2 regions of the Priestia sp. USM5 genome follow, and region 2 is predicted to be linked to the other one. Evidence: riboswitches for the same ligand, from Rfam matches in the RefSeq annotation. Region 2 holds a riboswitch; the other holds the start of a gene.
What was found. A riboswitch is a leader RNA that binds a small molecule or an ion and turns the genes downstream of it on or off. The one in region 2 is predicted to bind thiamine pyrophosphate.
Positions count from the first base shown of each region.

Region 1: it holds a riboswitch for thiamine pyrophosphate, as region 2 does, so the genes downstream of both, ACWATA_RS19865 (acetylornithine deacetylase) here and ACWATA_RS21620 (thiamine phosphate synthase) in region 2, are expected to answer to the same signal.

Region 1 is NZ_JBSGKN010000001.1:3,759,426-3,774,546, reverse strand. It holds gene nei (endonuclease VIII) at 1-589, shown strand, start outside; gene ACWATA_RS19915 (FAS1-like dehydratase domain-containing protein) at 695-1,072, shown strand; gene ACWATA_RS19910 (DUF6612 family protein) at 1,288-2,667, shown strand; gene murQ (N-acetylmuramic acid 6-phosphate etherase) at 2,824-3,729, shown strand; gene ACWATA_RS19900 (MurR/RpiR family transcriptional regulator) at 3,742-4,596, shown strand; gene ACWATA_RS19895 (PTS transporter subunit EIIC) at 4,686-6,047, shown strand; gene ACWATA_RS19890 (MupG family TIM beta-alpha barrel fold protein) at 6,044-7,054, shown strand; partial or broken gene ACWATA_RS19885 (LacI family DNA-binding transcriptional regulator) at 7,182-7,322, shown strand; gene ACWATA_RS19880 (LacI family DNA-binding transcriptional regulator) at 7,335-8,195, shown strand; gene ACWATA_RS19875 (dihydrodipicolinate synthase family protein) at 8,344-9,243, shown strand; gene ACWATA_RS19870 (MFS transporter) at 9,354-10,652, shown strand; TPP riboswitch at 10,832-10,934, shown strand; gene ACWATA_RS19865 (acetylornithine deacetylase) at 11,049-12,326, shown strand; gene tenA (thiaminase II) at 12,332-13,003, shown strand; gene ACWATA_RS19855 (ABC transporter ATP-binding protein) at 12,996-13,760, shown strand; gene ACWATA_RS19850 (ABC transporter permease) at 13,757-14,500, shown strand; gene ACWATA_RS19845 (ABC transporter substrate-binding protein) at 14,497-15,121, shown strand, end outside.
Region 2 is NZ_JBSGKN010000001.1:4,105,764-4,120,884, forward strand. It holds gene ACWATA_RS21600 (thiazole biosynthesis adenylyltransferase ThiF) at 1-520, opposite strand, end outside; gene ACWATA_RS21605 (thiazole synthase) at 517-1,284, opposite strand; gene thiS (sulfur carrier protein ThiS) at 1,290-1,493, opposite strand; gene thiO (glycine oxidase ThiO) at 1,490-2,617, opposite strand; gene ACWATA_RS21620 (thiamine phosphate synthase) at 2,601-3,224, opposite strand; TPP riboswitch at 3,346-3,447, opposite strand; gene ACWATA_RS21625 (hypothetical protein) at 3,606-3,821, opposite strand; gene crcB (fluoride efflux transporter CrcB) at 3,873-4,259, opposite strand; gene ACWATA_RS21635 (fluoride efflux transporter FluC) at 4,260-4,658, opposite strand; gene ACWATA_RS21640 (amino acid ABC transporter substrate-binding protein) at 5,000-5,821, shown strand; gene ACWATA_RS21645 (amino acid ABC transporter permease) at 5,805-6,509, shown strand; gene ACWATA_RS21650 (amino acid ABC transporter ATP-binding protein) at 6,540-7,274, shown strand; gene ACWATA_RS21655 (nucleoside hydrolase) at 7,309-8,253, opposite strand; gene ACWATA_RS21660 (NADPH:quinone oxidoreductase family protein) at 8,433-9,428, shown strand; gene ACWATA_RS21665 (Rrf2 family transcriptional regulator) at 9,481-9,912, opposite strand; gene ACWATA_RS21670 (antibiotic biosynthesis monooxygenase family protein) at 9,979-10,308, opposite strand; gene ACWATA_RS21675 (SpoVR family protein) at 10,435-11,844, opposite strand; gene ACWATA_RS21680 (YhdB family protein) at 12,166-12,417, shown strand; gene ACWATA_RS21685 (biotin transporter BioY) at 12,628-13,236, shown strand; gene ACWATA_RS21690 (phospho-sugar mutase) at 13,271-15,025, opposite strand.

The DNA of each region.
Region 1 (15,121 bases), 350 kb from region 2:
TCGTTCATCTTACAATTATCCATCTACAAACAGACAGCTGCGCCTTGCAATTCATAATGAAAAAAAATCAGCGCTGCTTTATAGCGCTTCTGATATTGAAGTATTGCGTGATGAAGAAGTTCCAGCTCATCCTTTTGTATCAAGGGTTGGTCCTGATATCTTAAGTGAAGAAGTAACGGCAGGTGAGCTTTTAGACCGTTTTTATTCTAAACCATTTTATCGTAGAAAGTGGGCATCGCTGCTGCTAGACCAAAGCTTTATAGCTGGGATTGGCAATTACTTGCGCAGTGAAATCCTATTTGTAGCGGGAATTAACCCTGCAGCTCGTCCCATAGACTGCACGGAAGAACAGCTTAAAAAGGCAGCTGAAGCAACCATTTCTCTTGTAAAACAGTCCTATAAAACAGGTGGCATTACAAATGATGTAAAGCTTGCTGAATCGTTAAAAAAGAAAGGGCAAAAGCGCTCTGCATACCGCCACTGGGTTTTTAACCGTGAAGGAGAAGCTTGTCGAATTGACGGCACGCCTATTCTAAAAGTCCAAGCTGCTTCTAGAAGGCTTTATTACTGTCCTACTTGTCAGAAATAGCAGGATATATTTATTCTGCTATTTTTTTTGATGTGAAAATGAATGACTGTTCATTTTTGTGATATAGTTAAAAAGTAAAGTCATAATCTTAAGGGGAGGGATAAGATGGAATGTAAAGCAGGAGATACATTTACGTGGCAAAGAACGTTTCAAGAGGAAGAAATCATGCAGTTTGCGGAGATGACTGGAGACCGGGGCAAACATCATATAGAACGTGACGAAAAAGGGCGGCTAATGGTACATGGGCTTATGACTGCTAGTATTGGGACAAAGATAGGGGGAGACTTAAACTACATTGCAAGAGAAATGGTGAGTGAATTTCTTCGTCCAGTTTTTGCAGGAGATACAGTTACCTGTGAATGTATATTAACTGAAGTAGAAAAAGCAGATGGTTTTCAAAAAGTGAAAATCAAATCAGTGTATCGAAATCAACAAGGTAAAGAAGTACTGATAGGGACAAGTAATGGAATTATAAGAGATTGAAATAAAAGCGCTAACAAAAAATAAGTTATGAAGGTTGTTAAAAAAGTCACGGATTCGTGACTTTTTTATTGTTCAATTTCCTTCTTTTGTTGGTTACCATTTACATGTAAATATGGTAATTTAGTAAAGTTGAGTTTCACAAATGGTAAAAATGTGTATTTACTAAGTACATAGATTCTTATTTTTGGAAAAATATTTAAAAAGGAGTTTCTTAGATGAAAAAAATAATGAATACCGGCTTAGCACTATCATTCGCTCTATTGCTTTCGGCATGTGGGATGCCGTCTTCAGAGGAATTAACGGGTGACGTGAAAGAAGCACAAGAAAAGGTGAAAAATGTTCAAGTGAAAGTCAATGGGAAAGAAGAAGGATCGTCTGATTACAAAGTCAACGGAGTACAAGAGTTTGATTTTAAAAGTAAAGCAGGTTACATTAACACAAAAATGAACGGCGAAGAATTGAAGATGTATCATGACGGTGATGAAACGTTAGCTGTGGCTGGAGAAGAAAGCACAAAAGTACAGGGAGAAGAAAAAAAGTACGTTAAGGCTTTAATTAATAACGCTAGGGAGCTTCAACAAAATCCAATACGCTACTACCAAAAATATGATAAAAATCTTCCAAATGAATTTGACGTCACCGAAAAAGGCAAAGAGTATGTATTAACATTTAACGGAGACAAAGACAAAAAGCAAAAAATTGTAGCAGGTGATGCTAAAGCTTATTATAAAATAACAAATCAAGGCAGCGATACTGCTGTAGACCTTGACCAAATCAAAGGAAAAGATTTTTCGCTTATTGTGACAATTGATAAAGAAACGAAGCAAATAAAGAAAGTAGTAAAAAATCAGTCGTATTCAGTTAAAGTAGACGGAAAAACAGAAAACTCAAAGTCTAAGCAAACGTATACGTATACATATAACCAATTAGACAATGTAACAAAACCAAAAGTGGAAGCAAAAGCCGCTGCTGCTTCTAATGGTAGCAGCACCGAAACGCCAAGTAAAGAAAAGCAGGCTGCCTATGCCAAGGAAGCGGGACAATACGTGGATGCTTTAATTCAAGCCACTGTTTATCAAAATACAGATCAATTTGTTGCTAAACATCCGAATCAGCAAGATAAGAAACAGGTAAAAGAAAAAGGGGAGTTCCAAAAGAGTTCGTTTGTAAAGTTTTTTGAAACGAATTTTAAAGGGGCTTTATCATCATTGAGCTCAAATATAACCGATGAGCAGTTAAACGAAGTAAGCAGCGCTTTTCTAAAAGCTCTTTCATCTACAAAATATACCATTAAAGATGCAGCGTATAGTGCTGAAGATGGTGCGTACGTCGTACAAGTCGAAATTCAAGGATTTAACGATGCAAGTGTATTAGCGGAAGTCATGACACCACTTGCAGAAAAATATCAGGCGGGTGAGCTGAGTAACGAGCAGTTAGTAAATGAACTTATTGACGGAGTAGCAAAACGCTATCGTGAGCCAGTTGAATTACTTCCGGCAAAAACAGTCCCTGTACACGTCGTAAGAAATGGTGAAAAAGATTACGAAGTTTTAATGCAAGATGAGTATCTGTTAACATTTGCTCAACAATCATAAATAGACATAAAAAAGGATTTCAGCTATATGCCTGAAATCTTTTTTTATGTTGTTTTAAAATATAATTTCAAAAAATAAAATAAATTATTGAAATTATATTTTAAACGAATTATAATAACCATAACTTCACTATATGATGAAAAAGGGGCCGAAAAGATGAATGAACAGCTTACGTTATTAACAACAGAGTCTCAAAACGAGCAGACCATGAAGATAGATACGGCTAGTACAAAAGAAATTTTAAACGTAATGAATAAAGAAGATCAAAAAGTGGCGCTGGCTGTGCAAGAGGTACTTCCAGACGTAGAGGTAGCAGTTGAGTTTGTAAGCGAATCGTTTCAAAAGGAAGGGCGGCTTATTTATGTCGGAGCAGGAACAAGCGGACGGCTGGGAGTATTGGATGCTGTTGAATGCCCGCCTACTTTCAGTACCAATCCCAATCAGGTACAGGGACTGATGGCTGGAGGAGAAAAAGCATTTGTGAAAGCAGTTGAAGGTGCAGAAGATAAAGAAGAATTGGGAGCAGCAGATTTACAAAAAATACATTTAAATGAACGAGACACAGTCATTGGAATTGCTGCAAGCGGACGTACGCCTTATGTGATTGGTGCATTGAAATATGCAAAATCTGTAAAAGCTAAAACAGTGGCGCTGTCTTGCAATGGTAATTCACTTATTGGAAAAGAAGCAGATCATAGCATCGAGGTAGTAGTAGGTCCAGAAGTGCTAACAGGTTCCACAAGGTTAAAAGCAGCAAGCGCTCATAAAATGATTCTCAACATGATTTCTACCGCGGCCATGATTAAAGTAGGAAAAGCATATGAAAATTTAATGATAGATGTTCATGTGAGTAATGAAAAACTTAAGGAACGAGCGATAGGTATTATTTGTAAAATTACAGGTGTTTCTTACGAGCGAGCAAGTCAAACGCTTGAAGAAGCAAATAATGAGGTAAAAACAGCAGTGGTTATGATCAAAACAAATGAAAATTACGACACCGCAAAGATGTTACTGAATAATGCGGGGGGGTATGTGAGAAAAGCGATTGAACATTACGTATAAAGGAGAGAAACGATGTCAACAGGCGGATTAACAATGATTAAAAACACGGTGGCTAAGCTTCCAGATTCGGAGCGGAAAATTGCTGAATATATTTTAAACAACCCGCATACTGTGGTAAACAGTACGGCTGGGGAACTAGGAAGACTAGCGAATGCGAGCAGTGCTGCTGTTATTCGTTTGTGTAAATCTATCGGGGTTAGCGGCTTTCAAGAATTAAAGGTTAGAGTAGCCGGTGATTTAGCTAAAGATACAGAACAAGGATACCGTGATATTGAAACAAATGAAACAATTCAATCTATTGTCAAAAAAACGGCAAGCAACAGCATTCAAAGTCTAAGTGATACGGCTGAGCTTGTGAATTATAAAGAAGTAGAGCGGGCTGTTTTGACGCTGATTGGAGCAAAAAACATTCATTTTTTCGGAATTGGTGCTTCACATATTATTGCTATAGATGCGCAGCAAAAATTTCTTCGAATTAATAAAAATGCGACGGCATTTGCGGATAGCCATTTAGCAGCTACACTCATCGCAAATGCAAGTAAAGACGATGTAGTTGTGGGTATTTCTTTTTCAGGAGAGACTCCTGAAGTAAGCAACGTCTTATCTTTAGCTAAAAATCGCGGAGTAAAGACGATTAGCTTAACTAAGTACGGACAGTCTACCGTTTCGTCTTTAGCAGATATTTGTTTGTATACGTCTTATTCTCAAGAAGCGCCGTTTCGAAGCGCAGCAACATCGTCTCGTTTAGCCCAGCTTTATGTGATTGATGTTTTATTTTTAAGTATTGCAGCGCAGCAGTACGACCAGACGATTGAGTATATTGACAAAACAAGAGATGCCATTCAGTTTTTGAAAGATAAGAAATAAAAAAAGAAAACGATTACAAAAAGGGGATTTTGTGGTCTGTTTCCTCAGTGGCGTATCCATCTAAGAGGAAAATACAAAGGGGGATTAACATGTCTTTAGATAATCATCAATTAGCAAAGGCTGTTTTGGAGATGCTTGGGGGAGCATCCAATATTGAAGCGTATACGCATTGTATGACGCGGCTGCGTGTGACTATAAAAGATGATTCAATTGTTAAAAAGGCAGATATACGAAAACTTGAAGGCGTGCTCGGATTAGTGGAAGAAGAAACGCTGCAAATCATTATTGGGCCGGGCAAAGTGAACAAAGTAACAGAAGAATTTGGAAAGTTAATTGATGAATCCGGCGGTATTAACTTAGAAGATCGTGCAGCACAGCGGAAATCGGAGCTGAAAGAAAAAAATGCAACTCCGTTTAAGCTGTTGCTTCGCCGAATTGCAAGTATTTTTATTCCGTTGATACCTGCTCTTGTAGCATCTGGACTTATTACCGGAGTGACAAAAGCAGCTGTGCAGGCGAAGTGGCTTCCGGCAGATTCACAGATTGCTATTCTTTTAACCGTTATCGGAAGCGGTTTATTTGCCTATCTGGGTATTTTAGTAGGTATTAATGCAGCAAAAGAATTTGGTGGTTCGCCAGCTCTAGGAGGCTTAGCGGGCATTTTAGTCATTAATCCTGCCGTAGCTGATATTAAACTTTTTGGTGAAGCACTTTTGCCGGGGCGTGGGGGCTTAATAGGAGTGCTGCTTGCAGCAATCTTTATGGCCGTGTTAGAAAAACGAGTACGTAAATTTGTCCCACAGTCACTGGATATTATTATTACACCAACCGTTACGGTGTTAATTACAGGAATTATTACGTATGTGGTATTCATGCCAATCGGCGGCTTCATTTCAGATGGAATCACAAAAGGTCTTTTAGGAGTTTTAGAGGTTGGAGGAGTTGTAGCAGGCTTTGTTTTAGGGGCAACGTTTTTGCCGCTCGTTATTACAGGACTGCATCAAGGTCTTACTCCGGTCCATTTAGAGCTTATTAATTCGATTGGAGATGATCCGCTTCTTCCTATACTAGCAATGGGCGGAGCCGGTCAGGTTGGTGCAGCTTTTGCTATTTATATCAAAACAAAGAAAAAACGCTTAAAGCGAGCAATTGGAGGCGCACTTCCTTCAGGGCTGCTCGGAATCGGAGAGCCGCTTATTTTTGGAGTCACACTTCCTTTAGGGCGTCCATTCTTAACCGCTTGTCTTGGAGCAGGAATCGGCGGAGCATTTCAGGCGCACTTCCATATTGCAACTGTAGCAGTGGGAGTATCGGGTTTGCCGCTTACGTTTTTAGTTCATGCGCATCAAATTCTTCTTTATTTACTTGGATTAGTTATTGCTTACGCAGCAGGCTTTATTTGTACCTATTTCTTTGGATTTAACGATGAAATGGCGAGGGAGTTTGAATGATTGGCATTTCATTTTATTTGAACGATAGAGATGCCAAACAAAGATTAGTAGAAGCGAGTGAATGCGGCGTTACACGCGCATTCACTTCACTTCACATTCCAGAGGAAACAGGAGATTTGGCTGAACGTGCAAAAGAATTGCTTCATGTGGCTAGAGATTGTGGAATAAGCGTGTATGCAGACGTATCCAAGCATACTCCTGTTCATTTAGGTATTGAAAGCTTTATGACTCTGTCTTCACTTGGCGTATCTGGTATTAGACTAGACGATGGCTTTAGCGTAGAAGAAACTCTTTCGCTTGCGAATGAATTTTATATTGCTGTTAATGCAAGTACGTTATCCAAACAAGAAATTGAAGCACTCTTATGTGCAGGTCTTCATCATCATCAGCTGCTTGCTTGGCATAATTTTTATCCGCGGCCTGAAACAGGGCTTGAAGAAACGTTTTTTCAACAGCAGACAGATTTATTTAATGAACTTCGTATTCCAGTTTGTGCTTATATTCCTGGAGAAGGCGAAAAGAGAGGACCTATTTATCAAGGACTTCCTACTAGAGAAAAAGACCGTAATAAATGTCCTTTTACCTCTGCAGTAGATTTATACGGATGCGGAGTAACGGAGGTTTATATTGGAGATCCATACGCCAGTTCAAATTTATTAAAACGTTTAGTTCAATATCAAGAAAACCGCATTATTCCGCTACGCATTCGTTCACCTCATATACAGGGAACGTACAGCGTGCGTCCGGATGTATCAAGAGACATTCTGCGTTTGGTTGATACACGATCTGTAGAACCAGTGCTGCCATTTCATACAGTAGAACGCAGAATCGGAGCAATTACAATGGACAATGATGGCTACGGACGTTACAGAGGAGAGGTTCAAATAGCTAAAAGGAATTTGTCTGCAAATGCTAATGTGAATGTGATTGGGTATGTAATAGAAGAAGATCATGAGCTGCTTTCATTAGTGAGACCGGGACAAAAACTTAAGCTTATCAATGTCTAAAAGGAAAAATGGATTCATCATCGAATCCATTTTTTTATTTAAGCGGAAGAAAAAAGAATTGTCAAACTAAAATGAAAGCGTTATACTGAGTTTAGTAAAACGTTAAACTAAAAATGGAGATGGTCATCTGGTTACAATTAAAGATATTGCAAAAGCAGCAGATGTTTCAATTACGACTGCCTCCCTCATTTTAAACAACAAACCGGGAGCAAGCAGAATTTCTGAAGCTACTAAACTGCGTGTAATTGCAGCTTCAAAAAAATTAGGCTATATCCCCAATATGTCTGCGCGTAACTTGCGGGGACAAGACAAATCAGCGCAGCTAACAATTGCTCTTATTTGGCCAATTGATACGCGCGTATCGTTAGTGGGACGCATTCTTACAGGTATTCAAAACTACATAGCTTCATTAAAAAGCGGCCCTACTATTAAATTATTAGTCGAAACGTTTCAAAATGAAGAAGGTATTTCCTCTGTAAAAGGTCTTCAAACATCTTCATATTTTAACGGAGCGATTATTGCGAATACAACGGCAGCTGATGAGGCTTATATTCACCGATCTAAACCTGGTGTTCCGATTGTTTTATTTAATCGTGTATCATCTATATACTCTGTTATACAATCCAAAAATTATGAAGCGGGCCAAGCGGTAGCAGATCATTTTATTCGTAATAATCATCAACATATCAGTATTTTAGTTCCAGACGTGTCTTCACAGGCTTTAGAAGCAGGAGTAAAAGGCGTAACAGATAGAATTGAACAGACTGATGTTACGTATTGTCACCATTACTGTTCATATACAGAACAAGGTGGGTATGACAGCATCAAACAGCTTATTGAACAAGGAAAAGTTCCAACCGCTGTGATTTGTTTGAGTGATCATGTTGCATTAGGAGCTCTTTCTGCTCTTAATGACTACGGCATCTCTGTGCCAGCTGATTGTGAAGTGATGGGATTTGATAACCAAGAGTTCTCTAAATTTACTAACCCAAAACTTTCGACTGTCAATTTGCCGGTAGAAAAAATGGCCTATTGTGCAGGAGAGCTTTTAGTTAAAACAATTTCTGATCCATATGGGGATGTGGACCAACAGATATTTGATTTGGAAATTATTCATCGTAATACAACGAGAATCAAATAAAAAGCAATGCCATTCATGAGGTCTCTTTAAAAAGAGACCGATTTACAAAAATATAAGAGCAAGCTTTTTATTTTTTATTAGTAAAACGTTGTACTAAAACGTTTTACTAAATATAGAGTAATTCACTACTAACAAAGGGGAGAAGGAAATGAAACATTTATACGGAGTTACAACAGCAATGGTTACACCGTTTACTAAAACGGGTGAAGTAGATTTAGAGAAAGTAGTAAATTTAACAGAGTTTTTAATTTCAAAAGGAGTGCACTGCTTGTATCCGCTTGGTACAACGGGCGAGATGCTTCGTCTATCTGTCAAAGAAAGAAAGCAAGTTGCAGAAACAGTAGTGAAACAAGCGGCTAATCGTGTAACCGTATTCATACATGTAGGAGCTATGAATGAAGAAGATACAATTGAGCTTGCAAAACATGCCTATGAAATTGGCGCCGACGGTATCGGAGTAGTTACGCCTATGTTCTTTGGAGCAAACGATAACGAACTAGAAACGTATTTTATAAAAGTAGCAAACAGTGTCCCGAATGATTTTCCCGTATATTTATATAATATTCCTCAGTGTTCAAGCAATGATTTAACGGCAGAGGTAGCTCAAAAAGTGGCAGATTCATGCAAGAATGTAATTGGTATTAAATATAGCTACCCTGACTATTTACGCGTAAATGATTATTTAAATATTAACGATGGAAACTTTTCTGTTCTTCCCGGAACCGATCGTTTATTTTTAGCAGCTCTGGCTATGGGATGTGAAGGAGTTGTCTCCGGTGTATCGGGCGTTTATCCCGAGCCTTTTGTAGAGACTTATAATGCCTTTAAAGCGAATGATTTAGAAAAAGCCAGAAAGATGCAAAAAGTTGCTATTCAATATTGTGAAGCTCTTTTAAACGGAAGCAACATGTCTTATTTTAAAGAAGCATTAAAATTGAGAGGCATTGATGTTGGTGGCATGAGATCTCCTCAAATAGATTTAACAGAAGAAGAAGTCAAAGAATTAGATGATAAACTAAATAGCATTCGTCCAAAGAGCAGTGTTTAATAATTGGTTCATGTTCTGAATAAACTCATGCATTTCTAGTGAACAGGGCTGTTTGATAATAAGCAAACAGCTCATTCACTATAACGATTAAGGTTATGGAGGGATATTCTATGGCGGTTACATCTAAATTAAATGAAAGCGTTAACAAAGATTTAGGTCCTGTAAAGCAAGATGTAAAAAAGACGAATATACGCTGGTGGCTTATTATTGTATTGCTAATTGGAGCAGTTGTTAACTATTTAGACCGCTCTAATTTAAGCATCGCTAATACCACGATTGCCAAAGAGTTTGGGCTGTCTTCTACACAAATGGGTCTTTTGCTTTCAGCTTTTCTCTGGCCATATGCCTTAGCAAATCTACCAGCAGGCTGGCTGGTTGACAAATACGGGCCGAAAAAAATGTTTGCATGGGCATCAGGCCTATGGTCTGTGGCAACGGTAGCAAGTGCATTTACTAACACGTATTCTGCTCTTTATGCCATGAGAATGCTTCTTGGTGTATCGGAGTCTCCTTTTTTTACTTCAGGAATTAAAGTGACGGAAAGATGGTTTAAAAAAGAAGAGCGCGGCCTTCCTACTTCGATTATTAATACAGGGTCTCAAATTGCTAATGCGATTGCTCCGCCACTTCTAACGGTACTGCTTTTAACAATGAGTTGGAGAGGAATGTTTGTTGTTATAGGAGCAGCAGGCTTTATTGTGATGTTTGTTTGGCTAAAGATATACCGAGATCCGGATTATGTTGCCAATAAAGTGAAAGCTGTCCCTAAAGAAGAAATAAAAATCAGTCATACCTCACAAGCAAAATGGTCACAGCTGTTTAAATATAAAAGCACATGGTTTATGATTATCGGGAATTTCGGAATTATGTTTACGATATGGGTTTATTTAACTTGGCTTCCTAGCTACTTAGAAACAGAGCGCGGTTTTAGCCTAAAACAAACGGGCTGGATTGCTGCTATTCCGTTTCTAGCAGGAATCATAGGAGTGTTGCTTGGTGGTGTAATTTCAGATAGATTTATTCGAAAAGGAATTAATGCAGTAACGGCAAGAAAAATACCAATTGTAGGCGGGGCAATCTTAGCCGCAGCATCGGTAGCACCCGTTCCTTTTATTGATAATGCAGCCTTAAGTATTGTCTTATTGTCGATTGGCTACTTCGCGTCACAGCTGCCATCAGGCGTCATTTGGACTCTAGCGGCGGATATTGCACCAAAGGAACAAGTTGCTTCACTCGGCGCTATTCAGAACTTCGGTGGATTTCTAGGAGCGGCAATGGCTCCTATCGTAACAGGGTTTATATTAGATGCAACGGGAACTTTTACGGCGGTTTTCCTGTTAGGAGCAGGACTGCTTTTAATTGGTGCTATTAGTTATGGCGTATTTTTAAAGAAGCCAATAGCTAACTAGTAATGTCACAAAAACAAAGAGCACACACTGCATGAAAAAGGTGTGTGCTTTTTCTTTTACTACTAAAAAGGAAACTATTTTCATTACCATATCATGAACCTTTCTATTGAATAAAACGCTTTACTATGATAAAACTATTACAGGTAAACATATGATAATAGATTAATTTCATAGAGATACAACACCACTAGGGGTGCTTTCGAAGCTGAGAGAGACGATAAGTCTTAACCCTTATAACCTGAACTAGGTAATACTAGCGTAGGAAAGAGGTATTGTAATGGATGTTTTGTATGGGATTTCCTTACGAACTCGTTATAATAATTTTGTGTACATAAACAAAAACACTTCTTTCCTGCGAAAGAAGTGTTTTTTTATGCGTAAAGGAAGGTGTCATACATGAAAGAAACAATTGATTTGCTTGTCAAACAGGTAGAGGAGCGCAAAGGAGAGTTAATCCAGTTATTAAAAACGCTTGTTTCGTATAAAACGCCAGCGCCTCCTGCACGAAATTCTCATGAAGCGCAGCTGTACGTAGCGGATTTTCTTAAAAACTGCGGTTTTTCCATTGATATGTGGGACTTATATTCTAACGACCCTATCGTAGTGGGAACGTTAAAAGGACAAAAATCGGCTGACTATCAAAGCTTGATTATTAACGGCCATATGGATGTTGCTGAGGTACAAGAAAATGAAAATTGGGAAACCAATCCGTTTGAAGCTGTTGTGAAAGACAATATGATAATTGGACGCGGAGTTGCTGATATGAAAGGCGGTTTGGCGGGAGCATTATTTGCAGTTCAGCTTTTAACAGAAGCAGGAATCGAGCTGCCAGGAGACTTGATTTTTGAATCCGTTGTAGGAGAAGAAGTAGGAGAGGCAGGTACGCTGCAATGCTGTCAGAAAGGGTATACAGCTGATTTTGCGCTTGTAGTCGATACAAGTGATTTACATATTCAAGGTCAAGGCGGAGTGATCACGGGATGGATTACGATAAAAAGCAGTAAAACCTATCATGACGGTACACGCCGAAGTATGATTCATGCTGGAGGAGGGCTGTTAGCCGCAAGCGCTATTGAAAAGATGGCAAAAGTGATCGGAGGGCTACAAGAATTGGAGCGTCACTGGGCTGTTACAAAGAGCTATCCAGGATTTTTGCCAGGGACAAATACGATTAATCCAGCAGTAATCGAAGGCGGAAGACATGCTGCTTTTATTGCAGATGAATGCAGGCTGTGGATCACCGTTCACTATTATCCTAATGAATCGTACGACCAAGTATCAAAAGAAGTGGAAGAATATATTATAGCTATTGCAAAAGCAGATCCATGGTTAAAAGATAATCTGCCAACCTTTGAATGGGGAGGCACATCAATGATTGAAGACAGAGGAGAAATCTTTCCGTCATTAGAAATTGATGAAAATCATGCAGGAGTGCAGCTGCTTGCAAATACTCATGAACAAATGGAAGGGAAAAAGCCTCCAATTGATGTGTCAACTAGCGTAACAGACGGGGGATGGCTAGCTGATGCGGGAATTCCCGCCGCTATTTACGGTCCGGGAAATTTAGCAAATGCACATGCTGTGAACGAACAATTAGATATTAATCAGCTTGTTCAATATACAAAAGTGATAGTGCAGTTCATTTATACGTGGCTGCATACGCATAAGGAGTGATCATCATGAAATTTAGTGAACGATTATACGAAAAGCTGCAGCCTATTTGGCGTCAAAATCATAATCATCCCTTCGTACAGGGGATGGGAGATGGAACGCTTGAAAAGGAGAAGTTTCGCTTCTACATGATTCAAGATTACCTTTACCTAATTGATTATGCCAAATTATTTGCGATTGGAGCCATGAAAGCTACCGATCTTCAAACGATGGGGAAATTTGCAGCCCTTTTAGATTCTACATTAAACGAAGAAATGAGTCTGCACCGTGAGTATGCCAAGAAATTTGAAATCAGCGAAAAAGAATTAGAAAAAGCGCAGCCATCTCCTACAACGCTTGCATACACGCACTATATGCTGCACGTTGGTCAAAGTGGAACATTAGCTGAATTAGTAGCCGCTCTTTTGCCTTGTATGTGGAGCTACTGGGAAATAGGAAAAGAACTTAGTGAAAAGCCTGGAGCTAACAATGAGTTTTACCGTGAGTGGATTGAAATGTACAGCTCAGAAGAATTTGGAGAACTGGCGACATGGTGTATCAATTTATTTGACTCACTTACTGAAGATAAATCAGAAGTGGAATTAGAAAAGCTTGAAGAAATTTTCTTGAATACGACGCGTTTTGAGTATATGTTCTGGGATATGGCTTATAACGAAGCGATGTGGCCAATTCATGAATAGGTCTGTGTTATCTTTTCAAAACGTCAGTTTTACGTACAAGAACGGTGATCAAGCGATTTTAAAATCATTAAACTTAGACGTGAAAGAAGGCGAGTTTGTCAGTATCGTTGGAGCGAGCGGCTCTGGGAAAAGTACGTTGTTTCGTCTCATTACAGGTCTTGAACAGCAGAGTGAAGGCGATATCGTAATTAACGGAAAGTCTTATGAAAAGCGACTAGGAAAAGTAGGCTATATGCCGCAGCAAGATTTGCTGCTTCCGTGGCGTACGATTCTAGACAATGCAGCACTGCCTCTTGAGCTTCACAATGTATCAAAAGCAAGTGCTCATAAGCAAGTGTCTCAGCTGCTTGAAGAGTTTGGCCTAAAAGGGTATGAAAACCGTTTTCCAAGTGATTTATCCGGAGGGATGAAGCAGCGCGTTTCTTTTCTTCGGACGGTATTAAGTGGTTCTAACGTGCTGCTTTTAGATGAGCCTTTTAGTGCACTTGATGCAATCACACGTTTATCGATGCAGGAATGGCTGCTTGACCAATGGCAAAAGCGTAAGCATAGCATCTTATTTATCACTCATGACGTCAATGAAGCGCTTTTTTTATCAGATCGCATTTTTATCTTTTCAGACAAGCCAGTAAGTTGTCTTGAAGAAATTCAAGTGCCGCTTAGCAGACCTCGAACGCAAAAAGATCTGAATCAACAGCGAGTGCTTGATGTGAAAGATTATTTAATTGAACAGCTAAGATCGAAGGTGAACACATGAAAAAGTACGGGGCTTCAGTGATTTTAGTAGTCATTTTGCTGGCTGCTTGGGAAATTGGAGCACGCATTGTAAACTATCCGTTTATTTTACCAACGCCCAGCGGTATTTTAACGAAGCTTTGGGAGCTGCGAATGGATTTATTGTTTAAGCATTTACCAGCTACGTTATCTATTGTCGTAATTGGGCTTGTAATATCCGTTGTGCTAGGGGTTCTGCTGGCTGTGTGGATGAATTGGAGTCCGCTTATTGAGCGTGCTTTTTATCCGCTTATTATTGCGTCACAAATGATTCCGACCATTGCCATTGCTCCTGTATTTGTGCTGTGGTTTGGCTACTCCATTTGGAGCAAAGTGATTGTGACCGTATTAATTACGTTTTTTCCCATTACCGTTAGCACATTTGACGGGCTTCGTTCTACAAACAAAGAGTTAAAAGAACTCATGTTAACGATGGGAGCAACAAAAAAAGATATTTTCTTTAAGTTGAACATTCCTTCTGCACTGCCTCATTTTTATTCGGGACTCAAAGTAGCGGTTACCTTTAGTATAATAGGTGCTGCCATTGGGGAATGGTTGGGTGCGCAAGCAGGCTTAGGATATTTCAGTCGTCGCATGATGACACAGTTTGATGCAGCTGGTGTATTTGCACCAATTGTGATTTTATCCGCGCTTGGTATTTTATTTTTTATTATTGTAGTAGGTTTCGAAAAACGTTCATTAAAGTGGAGGAAAACAGAATGAAAAAATGGTTTGCGATTAGCTTAAGCCTGCTGCTTGTTTTGATGCTCGCTGCTTGCGGTCAGGACAAGGAAAATAAAGCTGGTGACAGTAAAAAATTAAAAGACGTTACAATTATGCTTGATTGGTATCCAAATGCAGTGCACAGCTTCATTTACGCTGCACAAGAAAAAGGATATTTCAAAAAAGAAGGGCTGAATGTAAAAGTACAATTTCCTGCTAATCCAACAGACTCGCTTAATTTAGCAGCTGCAGGGAAAGTCACGCTCGGCCTTTACTATCAGCCTGATGTAGCAATGGCACGAGCAAATGAAGATGTGCCGGTAAAGTCGGTAGGAGCGATTGTAAGATCTCCGCTAAACCGGGTTGTGGCATTGAAAGATAGCGGTATTAAGCGTCCTAAAGATTTAGAAGGAAAAGTAGTAGGATACAGCGGAACACCATTAAGTGAATCTGTTCTAAAGAAAATGGTGAAAAGCGATGGAGGAGATCCGAATAAAGTAAAACTAGTAGACGTAGGATTTGAGTTAAATTCATCGCTGATTAGCAAAAAAGTAGATGCTGTAATAGGTGCGTATATTAACCACGAAGTACCATTGCTTCACAAAAAAGGATACAAAACGG
Region 2 (15,121 bases):
CAGATTCAAGCAAACAGGATAAACACGGTGTTTCACTTGGTATGATAGTATAACTAATTCCGTAACTTCCTACACATGCTCCGTAAATCCAAGGAATATCATATTTTTGTGATAAATCATTCATTACAAGGCGTGTGTCAAAATTATCGGTTGCATCAATCATAACATCTACCCCCTCAACAAGCTGTTCTAAAACTTGAGGGGTACCGTCCGCTACGTGGGCTTCTACTTTTACATCATGATTAATATCGTGAAGCCTTTTTTTAGCGGCAACTGCTTTTGGGATTCTTTTATCAGCATCTTTTTCACTATACAATTGCTGACGCTGAAGGTTGCTCCACTCTACATAATCGCGGTCAATGAGCGTTATTTTCTTTACTCCCGCTCGTGCAAGGGCCTCGGCGTTCCCTGTTCCAAGAGCACCTGCTCCTACAATCAGAACATGCTTTTCTTGAATTTGCTGCTGTCCGCCTTTTCCAATAGGTTGAAACAATTCTTGGCGGGAATAACGATTAATCAACCGATACTCATCCCTTCTGTTGGACTGCTTGCCGTTGCATATTGTTTCTTTTCAATACGTCCTGCTTCAAATGCTGCTCTTCCTGCCTCAATCGCTAGCTTCATAGCACGAGCCATTTTCACAGGATCTTTTGCTCCTGAAACAGCTGTATTTAATAACACACCATCTGCTCCTAGCTCCATAGCTTGAGCTGCGTCTGAAGCCGTTCCAATACCTGCATCTACAATTACTGGAACGGTTGATTGTTCAATGATAAAACGCATGTTCAACGGATTAATAATACCTTGACCTGAACCGATAGGCGACGCTCCTGGCATAATGGCATGTACGCCTAACTCCTCTAAACGACGCGCAAGTAAAACATCATCTGATGTGTAAGGTAAAACGGTAAAGCCCTCTTTTAACAGTTCTTCACTAGCTTTTAATGTTTCAACTGGATCAGGAAGCAGCGTCTTATCACATCCAATTACTTCTACTTTCACCATGTCACAAAGTCCAGAAGCCTTTGCTAATTTAGCAATACGTACGGCCTCTTCTGCATTTTTTGCTCCAGCAGTGTTAGGCAAAAGAGTGAAACGCTTCACATCAAGTGCTTCTAATAAATTAGGCTGATTTTGATCAAAAATATCCATTCGTCTAACAGCAAATGTTAAAATTTCTGTTTCCGACTCTTCTACCGCTTGACGCTGAGTCGTAAAGTCCGGAAATTTCCCTGTTCCTAATAATAAACGTGAATTAAATGTATATTGTCCAATTTTTAACATACTCTTCATCCTCCTCCAACAAATGAAACAACTTCTAATGTATCTCCATCTTTTAAGCATGCATCGCTATGTTCTTCTTTTTGCAAAATATTCTTGTTTAATTCAACAATTACAACTCGCTCATGCAGACTCTGAGCCTGCAGCAAGTGCTCGACCGTTTCAATTTCATCTCCGACAGTGACGGTCTTACCGTTAATAATTAGATTCAATGAACTCCCTCCATTGCTCTCGTTAGCTGAAATGATGTAAAGAATGAATGATTTGGCTTTTTCCCTAACAAAGCATCAGCCATAATTTTTCCAGTTGCAGCGCTTAATAAAATACCGTTTCGGTAGTGGCCAAAAGCCATGTGCAGATTCGCTATTTCAGGGTGCTCTCCTAAATAAGGCCAGCCATCATTCGTTTGTGGACGAAGACCAGCCCATGCTTTTTCAAATGTGGCTTCTTTAATGGCCGGCAGAAGCGCAGAAGCTTTATTCAGCAAAAATTGAATACCTTGTGCAGAAACGGTCTTAGTAAAATCATGCTGCAGCTTAGTTGCCCCGATTACGATTCTTCCACCAGTCTTAGGGACTAAGTAAAAACCTTCATCTAAAAAAATCGTTTTAGAAAGCAGGGGCTTATGACTTTGCAGAGCAATACACTCTCCTTTTACAGGAAACACCTCGCCTAAATGTTCAGAAGAAATAAAGCGTTTAGCCCATGAGCCTGCTGCAATCACTACTTTTTCTCCATAAAAAGAGCCTTTGGACGTCTGTACCCCTTTTACTGTTTCATTTTCCATAATAAGAGAGTGAACGTCACAGTATTCGAATACATCTGCTCCGTGATACAAGGCTCCATGAGCAAGAGCTTGTGTTAACTTAGCCGGAGCTAGCTGGCCGTCTCCCGGTATTGTAATGGCTCCGTATATGTCTGGAGAGAGCCCGGGTTCTAACAAACGCGCTTCTTTTACATCGATCCATCTTACATCTTTGTCCCACCGGTGGTGCTGAGCGGCTTTTTTCTTTAATACGTGTGCATCTTCTTCTGTTCCAGCGACTTTTAATAAGCCTTTTTGAATGAGCTCTACGTCGATAGCCGTTTTTTCTTTTAGTTCCTTCACCAGTTCAGGAAACATGCTTCTGCTCTTAATAGCAAGGTCTAAAAGAGGACCTTCTTCATCAATTTCAGCTTGAGCACCTAAAATACCAGCGGCTGCACTTGAAGCTTCACAACCAACTTGATTGCGTTCAAGAATAGCTACTGACGCTCCTTGTTTTGACAAATGATAAGCGATAGAAGAGCTGATTATACCTCCTCCGATTAACAGTACATCATAATGCTGCTTCATTTTCTCCACCTCCAGATGTCCATATATGAGAATATTGTTTAATCGCTTTGAGGGGATCTTGCGCAAGCATGACACCAGACATCACAGCTATACCATGTGCTCCTGTTTGAAGTACCTCTTTGGCATTTACAGGAGTAATTCCTCCAATGGCAATAACCGGTATCTGCACAGCGTCTACTACTTCTTTTAGTGCCGCTATCCCTCGACTTTTTAATCCTTTTTTTGAATGTGTTGAATAAATATGTCCGTATAGAATGTAGTGAGCACCATCTTTTTCAGCTTCTAAAGCCTCTTCCACAGAGTGAACTGACTTTCCGACAATAAGAGAAGGAAATGCGTCTATAACAAACGAAACGTCTAAACTATGATAGGCAAGCTGTACGCCCTTTGCTTTTAAAGCATGCGCTACATCAACTCGGTCATTCACAATAATTTTAGAGCGACAAAATGGCAGGCTTTCTAGTAAACATTGAATCTGCTTTGCCGTTTTCTCTTTTTCTCTAATATGAATGGCACCTGCAAAAGGCGCGATAGCCGTTAAAATTTTTTGAAGCTCTTCGATTGGCTGCTTATCTGTTGTAATGACATGAAATTTAGGAATATCCACATGATCGAAACCTTTCCATTCAGAATAAAGAGAAATTTCAATCACTTCATCTTGTGCAGAGGGCTTTATTACATACAAAAAACCACTCTACAACGTAGAGTGGTTAGCATGCATCGTTATGTAAACATGATCGCCACTTCCCTACGCTGGTCCAAACCAGATCAGGTTCAAAGGGTCCGAAATACATTCGTCTCAGCTTCAGAAAGCTCCCCTAGTGATTGCTATTTATTGATTTTGTTTTTGCACTTAAAATTATAACACAACTAGATGTAAATACAATATCTCTTTATGCTCTTACGGCTCTCTTCCTTTTATAGATGTATCTTTTAAGCTTCTTTACTAAGAGGCCCGGCGCACCGAATCATTCTGCTTTTTATATAGTTAGTAATCGGTATAGTCGTCAAATTCTTCTTTGTCTTTTTCCTTTTTCCGATCCCATATAAACAGCAGGAGTAACATAATAAAAGTTAGAATATAAAAACCGTAAAAAATAAATGCCGCCACAACATTTATAAATAAAAATAAAAAACCAATGATCTGACCTGCAACAGCTACAATCAACAAAATGTATTTCCAAACTTCTGCTTTTCTATCCATTCTCTACTTCTCCGTCTTTTTGTTTTTCCCTACTAGAAACGTTCTCTTTACTTATAATAAAAACGTTCCTGCCAGTAAACCGACTGTAAATAAACCAACTGTTCCAAATGCTGAAATCCCCACGTACGCCAACATTTTCCGATAAGATTTTTCCCGAATTAACTGTACGGTTTCCACACTAAACGTTGAAAAAGTGGTAAAGGCACCAAAAAACCCAATGCCAATCATTAAAAATATTGAATCATCATAAGCATGACTCGGAACCTTTCCATAATAACTACCGTAAAAAAGACCAAGCCCAAACGCACCGAGCAAGTTTACAAACAGCATTGAGACTGGAAAAGGAGGGTTTGAAACTGTTTTTGTAACTTTTAAACCCAAAAGATAACGGCATATTCCTCCAGCTGCCCCGCCAAGTGCCAAGCTCACTATGCTCATTTACTTCACCTCATGTACTTTCACTAAATTTTTCCCTGCCGCTTCACCGCATAGATAGCCTGCTAAAGCAAGAAGGATTCCACCTACTAAAGAGACAATGACATAAATGGCTCCCCAAAATAAATGGTGCTGAGTGAGAGAAATGACGTCTCCTGCAAAGGTTGAATACGTTGTAAAACCGCCGCACACGCCAACTCCTAGTCCAAGCTTTATCCATTCTTTTGGCTTTTTCCACGCAAAAAATCCTGTTAATAGGCCTAGTATGAAGCTTCCTAATAGGTTTTCAATTACCGTTCCTATTGGATAGCCCGTATATAATAAGGAAAGATTTAGCAAATAACGCGCATATGTACCAGCGATAGCACCAAAGGCAATTGAGATTAAGTTTATGGCTTTCATCATATCGCTCCGTTTCATAAATTCTTCTTTAAGTGTACCATAAGGAATTTATTTCTACCTTAACATTTAACTATATGTTTATTGCACCAAAAGTCATGAAAAAATGAAAGAGAAAATCGTCGCATGAAACTTCCTTTTTACTCCTCAAATATCCCTTAAAAATCCACTTAATCCAAATTTTAAAATCTTTCTGTATCCTTATGACAAACCGTGTATAGAAGGTATATTTCCCTTATTTTAAGTCACATTAATCGTATAAGTTTTTTTTGTTGACTTTTGCTGTGTTCTTGTTTAGTATCACAGAGTATCATTTCCTATCAGAATACTAGGGGGTTTAGAAAATGAAGAAATTTGCTGCACTTTTGTCGCTACTATTAGCTTTCACAGTTGTGCTTGCCGCATGCGGTTCTAGCTCAAAAAATGAAGCAAACAATGGAGACAATAAATCTTCACAAGAGGATTTATATAATAAAGTGAAAAAAGATGGCGTATTAACAATTGGAACTGAAGGTACATACCCTCCGTTCACTTTTCATGATGACAAACAAAAGCTAACTGGGTTTGATGTAGAATTGGCTCAAGAAGTAGCTAAACGTCTTGGCGTAAAAGCTGAGTTCAAAGAAACACAGTGGGATGGCATGTTTGCCGGATTAGATGCTAAACGCTTTGACATGATTGCTAATGAAGTGGGTATTCGTGAAGATCGTCAAAAGAAATACGATTTCTCTGACCCATACATCCAGTCAGGCGCCGTATTAATTGTTCGTAAAGACGAAAAAGATATCAAATCATTTAAAGATTTAAAAGGAAAAAAATCAGCACAGTCATTAACAAGTAACTACAAAGACATGGCTCAATCTTATGGTGCAAACATTACGAGTGCTGAAGGTTTTGCTCAAGCAGTAGAACTAATGAGCGCAAACCGTGTTGATGCTACAATCAACGATAAATTATCGTTCCTTGACTATAAGAAAAAGCACCCTAACGCACCTATCAAAATCGCGGATGAAAAATCCGATGGTGCTGCAAGCGGCTTTATGTTTAGAAAAGACAGCGGTAAGTTAGTGGATGAAGTAAACAAAGCATTGAAAGATATGAAAAAAGACGGAACATACGCAAAAATTTCTAAGAAATGGTTTGGCGAAGATGTTTCTCCTAAATAATATTTTTCCTGATGGAGAGCGATTGAATCAATTGATTTCAATCGCTCAATCATCTCTCTTACCAATGCTAAAGGGAGCTATTCAATATTCTATTCCACTAACATTAATCACGTTTGTACTCGGTATCATTTTAGCTGTCTTAACAGCCTTGGCTCGTTTATCATCTATAAAAGTTTTAAATATAATTGCGCGCATCTATGTATCGATTATTCGAGGTACACCGCTGCTTGTGCAATTATTTATTATTTTCTACGGCTTACCCAATTTAGATATAACAATTGACCCATTTATCTCTGCTATTATTGGATTTTCATTAAGTGTAGGTGCGTATGCATCTGAAATTATCCGAGCAGCGATTCAATCTATTCCTAAAGGACAGTGGGAAGCTGGCTACTCACTTGGTATGACCTATTCCCAAGCGTTAAGACGGATTATTTTACCGCAAGCAGCACGTGTATCGATTCCGCCATTATCTAACTCTTTTATTAGCCTTATTAAAGATACGTCACTTGCATCGCTTATTCTTGTTTCTGAGATGTTCCGTAAAGCTCAAGAAATTGCTTCGACTAACTATGAATTTTTACTTCTTTATAGTGAAGCAGCGCTCTTGTACTGGATTATGTGTACAATATTATCCATTATCCAAGGACGCATTGAAATAAGACTAGATCGTTACGTATCTAAATAACCGTTTCGAGTAGCTAAAGGAGTTTTTCATATGATTAATATCAAAAATTTGCATAAATCATTCGGTGATTTGCAAGTATTAAAAGGGATTGATTTAGAAGTTGAACAGGGCAAGGTAATTGTATTAATTGGTCCTTCTGGATCGGGTAAAACTACTTTTTTACGTTGCTTAAATCTTTTAGAAATCCCAACAGACGGCACGATTGAACTTGATAAAAAAAGCATAAATTTCACCAAACCTGTTCGTAAAAAAGACATTACTTCATTTCGAAGCCTAACAGGTATGGTCTTTCAAAACTATAACTTATTTCCTCATAAAAGTGCGCTTGAAAATGTTATGGAAGGTCCTGTAATTGTAAAAGGCGTTTCTACTCAAGAGGCAGAAAAAAGAGGTAAAGAATTGTTAACACGCGTTGGCTTAGGCGATAAGCTCGACTTTTACCCTTTCCAGCTGTCTGGCGGACAACAACAGCGTGTTGGCATCGCCAGAGCAATGGCGATGGACCCAAAAGTTATGCTATTTGATGAGCCTACTTCAGCTCTTGACCCTGAGCTTGTAGGAGACGTTCTTCAAGCGATGAAAGACCTGGCAAAAGAAGGAATGACGATGGTGGTGGTAACTCATGAAATGCGCTTTGCCCGTGAAGTAGCAGATGAAGTTATTTTTATGGATCAAGGTGTCATTATGGAAAGAGGTACACCGGATCAAATATTTTCAAATCCTCAACAAGAGCGGACACGTCAATTCTTGAATATGATTCATTAAAAAGGTTGCACATTTTCACGTGCAACCTTTTTCTTTATTTGGCTACTGCTTTTTTCATTAAATCTGTAATGTACGTAAAGAATGCTTCAGCTGTGACGTCATACACGACGTCTACAGGTCGTCCCTCTTCAGAAATTTCTGTTCTTCCTTGTCTTGGTGTTTCTGTATACACAATACTCGAAACGGTTTTTACCTTCACAAGTGTTGAATTCCCTGTAAATGCTGTTGTGAGTACGTCCCACAAATAATAAGTCGAATTGGTTTCAACATGCACAAGCGGCGGGCAAGCCGCGTAACACTGCCCTACAAAGTCTACTCCTTCATACCTGCGAAGTGAAGCCCACATTTGGCGAATAGCCGGCGTTAATGGAACTTGATTCGTGCTTTCTAAAGCAACCATCTCAATTTTAATGCTGCTTTCCCATACTCTTGCTACTGCTTCTGGATCCCAAAAAGCATTCCATTCCGCCGTTCCATCATGTTCAGGCTCCTGCACATTTCCTACTTCTTGAAATGTACCGCCCATCCACACTAACTTATCAATTTTCTCTTCTATTTCAGGCGCTTTTTCAAGTGCTCTTGCCAAATCAGTTAGCGGTCCTGTAAATAATAAAGTCGTTTTTCCGTCTGTGTGCTGCAATGTTTCAATTAAATGATCATGAGCAGGCAGCTGACTTATTTTTGTTTGCACTTTCCCTTTTTCATTTAAAATTGGCAGTGCATCTACATAAAACGTATGCATGCGCCATTCTTTTGGAAATGGGTTCATACCACGTGAAGTAGATTTGGCTACCTCGATATCATAACTTCCAAAACGATCAATAATTTTTTGGCTTGCGCTGATACCTGGCTCTAAGTATCCGTCAGCAGGAATGACAGATACCCCCGTTACCTTTACATCATCCATTTGCAGCAGTAAAAAAAGGGATACTAAATCATCAATCCCTGCATCATGGTTAAAATATATGTTTGTGCTCATGTCTCTTCTCCTCTTTTCTATGTATCGCTACGTAATAGCTGTACCGCTATTTTATAATGAAATGGCCTCTTTGGTAATCAAAGTATTATGAACTTCTTTTACTATTTTCTATAATGGGTATAGAAATAAGGTAATCTATGTATAGGCATATACATCTCAGTATAGAAAGGAGAAATAAAATGAAGCAATCATTTTCAGCATTAGTAGTAGATAAAACAGGTGAAGAACAAGTGGAGGCGTCTGTCCAAGAACTGACGCTAAACGATTTGCCAGAAGGCGATGTACTTATTCGCGTTCATTATTCAGGGGTGAATTATAAAGATAGCTTAGCCAGCATCGCAAACGGCAATATTGTGACAAGCTATCCGTTTGTTCCAGGTATTGACCTAGCAGGAATCGTTGTATCTTCTGACAGCCCTGATTTTAAAGAAGGTGATCGTGTCATCGCAACAAGCTATGACATTGGCGTATCACACTTTGGAGGCTACAGTGAGTATGCGCGCTTACGCAGCGAATGGATTGTCCCTCTTCCTGAAAATTTGACGTTAAAAGAAGCAATGATTATCGGAACAGCTGGCTTTACAGCTGCTTTATCTGTGCATCGCTTAGAGGAAAACCATACTAGTCCATCTAACGGCTCTGTGCTTGTAACAGGGGCTACGGGAGGTGTAGGAAGCTTTGCGGTTGCCATTCTTTCAAAATTAGGCTACACAGTGGAAGCAAGTACAGGAAAAAGCTCGGAAGCAGCTTATTTGAAAGAGCTTGGCGCTTCCTCTATTGTAGCGCGTGAAGACGTTTATAACGGCAAATTAAAAGCATTAGGCAAGCAAAAATGGGCCGCTGCAGTGGATCCTGTGGGTGGAGAGCCCCTAGCTTCTGTCCTCAGTCAAATTCAGTACGGAGGCTCTGTAGCGGTCAGCGGGCTAACAGCTGGAGGCAAAGTGCCAACAACGGTCTTTCCCTTCATTTTGAGAGGGATTAATTTACTCGGCATCGATTCTGTTTACTGTCCAATGCCTACTCGAAAAGAGATTTGGAATAGACTCGCTAATGACTTTAAACCTGAAAGCTTCGAACCTTTCATTCAGCAGGAAGTTTCTTTACAAGATCTCCCTCAGGTTCTTCCTACTTTATTAAAAGGACAAGCTCGAGGACGAACAATTGTGAAGCTATAAAAAAACGGAGAAACCTGGGTTTCTCCGTTTTTTTACGAACAGACGCATGTTATTATGCATCTATTTTTGCTATTAAATCCGTCACTAATTCTTTCATCGTCACATCGGCTAAGACTTGTTCCATGGCATCTTGAGAACGTTTTAAAATCAATTCAAGGACACTTTGAATATTGGCTCCTACAGGACACTCCACATTCGGATTTTCATGCATTTGAAACAATTCTCCTTCTTCCACAGCCGCTACCGCTCGATAAACGTCTAACAACGTTATCTCTTCTAAATCTTTCAATAGATAAGCTCCGCCAGCTCCGGCTTTTACGCCCACAAGTCCAGCTTTCTTTAACATCCCAATTACTCGTCTTATAACAACAGGATTTGTATTTACACTGCTAGCAATCCACTCTGAAGTACTAGGATGACTGCTATCTACTTTAATTAAAGACAGTATGTGAACGGCCACGGTGAATCGACTGCTAATTTTCATTACTCTCACTCCTATTTTGTTGTAATCATTATAGTTACAACATTTATGAAAGTCAAGCGTGCTTTTTTAGGAAAGAATGTCTTCTTCTACCGCCTCATAAAAACGCAGCGTTTTCTTGATTTCCATAGCTTCAGAAAATGCTTTCGTTTTCTTTTTATTCGCTTCTTTATGTTCATTCACATGTTCTTCTCTTGAAATCCAAGCTTGAAAGAACTGTTTTTCTTCCCACTTGGATACAAAGATATATTCGACTTTATCCGCGGAATCTTTTTTCCAGCATTCGAACGATAAATTTCCTTTGGCTTCCTCAATTTCTGTTTTGTTTTTCTTAGCTTTTTGCTTGAGCCGTTCTTCAAATTTCTTTTCCGTTTCAAAACTTGCGTTTACAACAAACATCTTATCTCCCTTTCTAAATGAAAATGATTCTCACCAAATTATTGCATAGTAATTTTATTTTTTCAATTTATATGGATAATAAAATTACAGAAGCACAAAAAGACCGCTATTTAAGCGGTCTCCTTTTTATAAATGTTTTCGATGCACTGTCTTCCCATCATACGTGAAGGCAATTGGCTTGCCTTCCATCATCGTTTCTAAATGAACCGGTCGGCCCCAAAGCTGATGAACGTACGGTACCACTTTTTCTAAGTATTTAACATCTAATTCAATTCCTTCATACCAGTGTTTTAAATAGAGCTCTCCATTTTTTAAATAGTCTCCATTGGTTACTGTGATGTAAGGAAATCCTCCGTTTACGCGCATATTAACAAGCTGATCTCTAACTTCTGTCCACTCTTTATCGACGATTTTATAGTCTTTTCCTTGTTTTTGGAATAAGTACATATCCTCCCGCATAACTAAATCTTTTGTTAAGTAATTGCGGATAAAGGAAATATCTGATTCAACCTCACGTACCTCAAACATCTTCTCTCTTCCTGACCCGGGCTCGACGCCCCGGCGAATCATATCTTCGGTTGGATTGTTGTAGCGTTCTTCAATGTCTTCAAAGATTTTTAATCCCAAATAATATGGATTGATTCCCGTCTTGGACGGCTGCACAACCCCTGCATTTAGCTTCGCGAATTCTATCGCTTCATCACTCGTTAAGTCCATTTCTCGAATAATGCGTTGATGCCAGAAAGAAGCCCATCCTTCATTCATAATTTTTGTTTCAAGCTGCGGCCAGAAATAAAGCATTTCTTCTCGCATCATCGTTAAAATATCCCGCTGCCAATCCTCTAAATAAGGACTGTATTCTTCAATAAATAATAAGATGTCTTTTTCAGGCTGAGGCGGAAATTTTTTAAAAGACTTTGGAGGTTTTGGTTTTTTCTTTTCTTTATAATCCAAATTCCATAAATCATCATAAGGAGAAGTGATTTCTTCTTCCGATGATTCTACATCATCTATGCTCCAAGAAAGCTTGGCACGCATAAGAGACGGATCAATATGTTCCTGAATCGATAAGACAGCATCCAAAAACTTTTCTACTTCACGCTTACCGTGCTTTACTTCGTATTCTTTAATTCGATCAGCGGTCGCTGCCATACTTTCTACCATATCCCGTTTAGTGTTGGCAAAACGGCTGTTATTTTTAAAGAAGTCACAGTGAGCTAACACGTGAGCTACAATTAATTTATTCTGAATAAGCGCATTGGAATCCAATAAAAATGCATAACAAGGATCTGAATTGATAACTAATTCATAAATTTTACTCAATCCAAGATCGTAGTGTAATTTCATTTTGTAAAATTGTTTTCCAAAGCTCCAATGTGAAAAACGAGTTGGCATCCCATATGCACCAAACGTATAAATAATATCTGCCGGGCAAATTTCATAGCGCATCGGATAAAAATCCAAACCGAAACCGCTAGCTATTTCCGTAATTTCATCAATCGCACGGTATAATTGCTTATAATCTGCTTCTTTCACGACAGCTCCCCCTTTCACTCCTTACTTCAATCTATGTACAAACATGTCAATTCATGTGTTTTCATCAAAAAGAAGCTTTATTTTTTCAAGAAAAGGGGATTTTTATTTAGTTGTCTTAAATAATGGATGTAATGTAACTGTTACGCTTCGTTATTCTTTGCCTTTCTTATCATTTATCCGGTGCTGTACGTTTATTCTTCTTACATAATTACTACAACCTCTTTTAATTATGCACTGGTCTTTTGCCCAACATTTACAGCGTAAGAATTCCCGCAAATATCATACACTAATTTCAACTCCTCAAAAGGAGGAACGTTATTAATGGATGTAATTGATTATGATCGAGCTTTATATTACACACACCGTTCACAATGGGATAACTTATTAATTTTAATGGTTCGAACAGACGACGATTTTCTTTCAAAAAAGATTGAACATTTTTTGCACGCCTACAATTTTGAACGAAACTACCGCATCATTCAAGAAGAGCTTTATTCTTTACTACGCTACATTGATCATGCAACGGAATATTCGGAGCACAACCCGGAGCTTCTGGAAGAATCATTGTACTAGTATTTTTGATACACACACTTGGACAAAGAAGGGATGAATTCCCTTCTTTATTTTTTTATGTTGCATTAAAAATATGCATATTTCATTTCAAAAAACATCAAATAATATATGTAAACATATTTATTTTTATCGTTGACATAAAAGTGAATTCGACGTACAATCTTCAGTACATACGCTAAGATATTTCAGTACATACTGGGAGGAACATATATGAATACTAAAAGGTTTCGCACATTAGATTTAACATTAGCCGGTATGTTTGCAGCTCTTATGGCTATTGGTGCAAACATTACTTCTTGGGCACCTTTTTTACAAGTAGGCGGCGTGCCTCTTTCGCTTCAGCCTTTTTTTGTTATATTAGCAGGACTTTTACTTGGGAGCCGAATGGGTTCTATTTCGATGATTGTATATGTATTAATTGGCATTGCCGGCGCTCCGGTATTTGCTCAATTTAAAGCAGGAATTGGTATTTTATTTGGAAGCACCGGCGGCTTTTTGCTTTCTTATATTGTCGCTGCATTTATCACAGGAAAAATTATGGAAATGCGCGGCAAGCCGACTTTTTCTATCTTTTTAATTTCATCGCTGGTTGGTATTGCCGTTATTTATTTAATTGGTACTACGTATATGTATATAGCGGTTAACTACTGGCTTGAAGCTCCTGCAATGACATATGCAGCTGCTTGGAAGATTATGTCGTGGTTTGCTGTAAAGGATCTTATTTTCACTGTTCTTGGGGCTATGCTTGCTCCGAGAATTTATAAAGCTCTACGATCTTCTTCATATTTGTCAAATACGCAATCAAATAAAGTATCATAAAAGAAGCCTGCTCAAGTTTGAGCAGGCTTTATTTTTATACCGTTTTCACTTTATCTAGTACACGCTCCACTTCACCCATTACAGCTGTTTGTACAGCTTCTAAATGGGCAATGCTCGTTGCTTCATCTTCTGACACAACGCCAAAATAGAACTTCACCTTTGGCTCTGTACCAGACGGACGAAGGCAGAACCAAGAACCGTCCTCTAAGATATATTTTAATACATTTGATTTTGGTAATGTAATCTCTTCTACTTTTCCTGCTTTAATATGCTGGCGCTCACTTAATGTATAATCCTCTACAACCGAAACATTTAACCCTGCAATGTCAGTAGGAGGCTCATTTCTAAATGTAGCCAAAATATGCTGAATTTGCTCAGATCCTTCTTTTCCTTTAAGCGTTAAAGATTTCAGACCTTCACGATAGAAACCATATTTGGTAAACACTTGCTGAAGCGCTTCATATAGCGTCATGCCCTGCTTTTTATAATAAGCACAAGCTTCTACCGCTAGAATGGCTGCTTGTACAGCGTCTTTGTCACGAGCAAAGTCACCAATTAAATAGCCGTAGCTTTCTTCATAACCGAATTGGAATGTATACTCGCCCGTTTGCTCATATTGCTTAATTTTTTCACCGATAAATTTAAAACCTGTTAGAGTGTCAACAACTTGCAATCCAAATGAACGAGCAATTTGTGCGCCGATTTCTGACGTTACAATCGTTTTTAACACAACGCCATTAGCAGGCAGCACGCCTTTTTCTTTCTTTTGAGAAAGCAAATAGTGAAGCAATAAAGCACCGGTTTGGTTTCCTGTTAATAACGCATATTCGCCGCTTGGATCTTTGACAGCAATTCCTAAACGGTCTGCATCTGGATCCGTTGCGATTAAGAGATCTGCATCAATTTCTTTTCCTTTACGAACAGCATATTCAAATGCAGCCGGCTCTTCAGGATTCGGAGATTTAACCGTCGAAAAATTCGGATCAGGAAGTTCTTGTTCTTCAATAACCGTAACATTTTCGTAACCGATGGATTGAAGCGCGTTGCGAACTGGCTTATTAGCTGTACCATGTAGAGGTGTAAAAACTACCTTTAAGTTTTTACCTGTTTCAGAAGCTAGCTCTGGGTTAATTAAAATCGTTTTTAGTTTCTCATTGTATGCTTCGTCAATCGCTGAACCAATCATTTCAATAAAACCTTTTTCTTTTAGCTCCGCTTCAGATTGAACAGCTAATGTAAGTTCATTTTCCACAGCATTTACAAAGCCAACTAGTTCATCAGCTTCTTTTGGCGGCAGCTGACCACCGTCTGGACCATATACTTTGTATCCATTATATTCAGGAGGATTGTGGCTCGCTGTAATAACAATACCTCCAAATGCGTTTAACTCACGCACTGCAAATGAAAGTTCAGGTGTTGGTCTTAGCTCTTCAAATACATACGTTTTAATTCCGTGACTTGCTAATGTTTTTGCTGCTTCCATCGCAAATTCAGGCGATTTGTGGCGAGAATCATATGCAATGACTACGCCTTGCTTGATAGCTTCTTCGCCAGCTTGTTTAATGTACTCAGCAAAGCCTTCAGAAGCTTTTCGGATTGTATACGTATTCATACGGTTTGTACCCGCTCCAATTTCTCCACGCATTCCGCCTGTTCCAAATTCCAATGTTTTGTAAAAACTATCTTCTAATTGTTTTTCATCACCTTTGATTGCATCCAAATTTTGACGTAATTCAGGATCTAAATTTGGGTGATTAATCCAAGATGTATACGTTTCTTTCCAACTCATAAAAAAAAAGCCCCCCTATATAAATGTAAATATGTATGAAAAGAGAAAAACGAGTAATCGTCTTTCTCTTTTTTTAACAGTCATATTATATTTCTT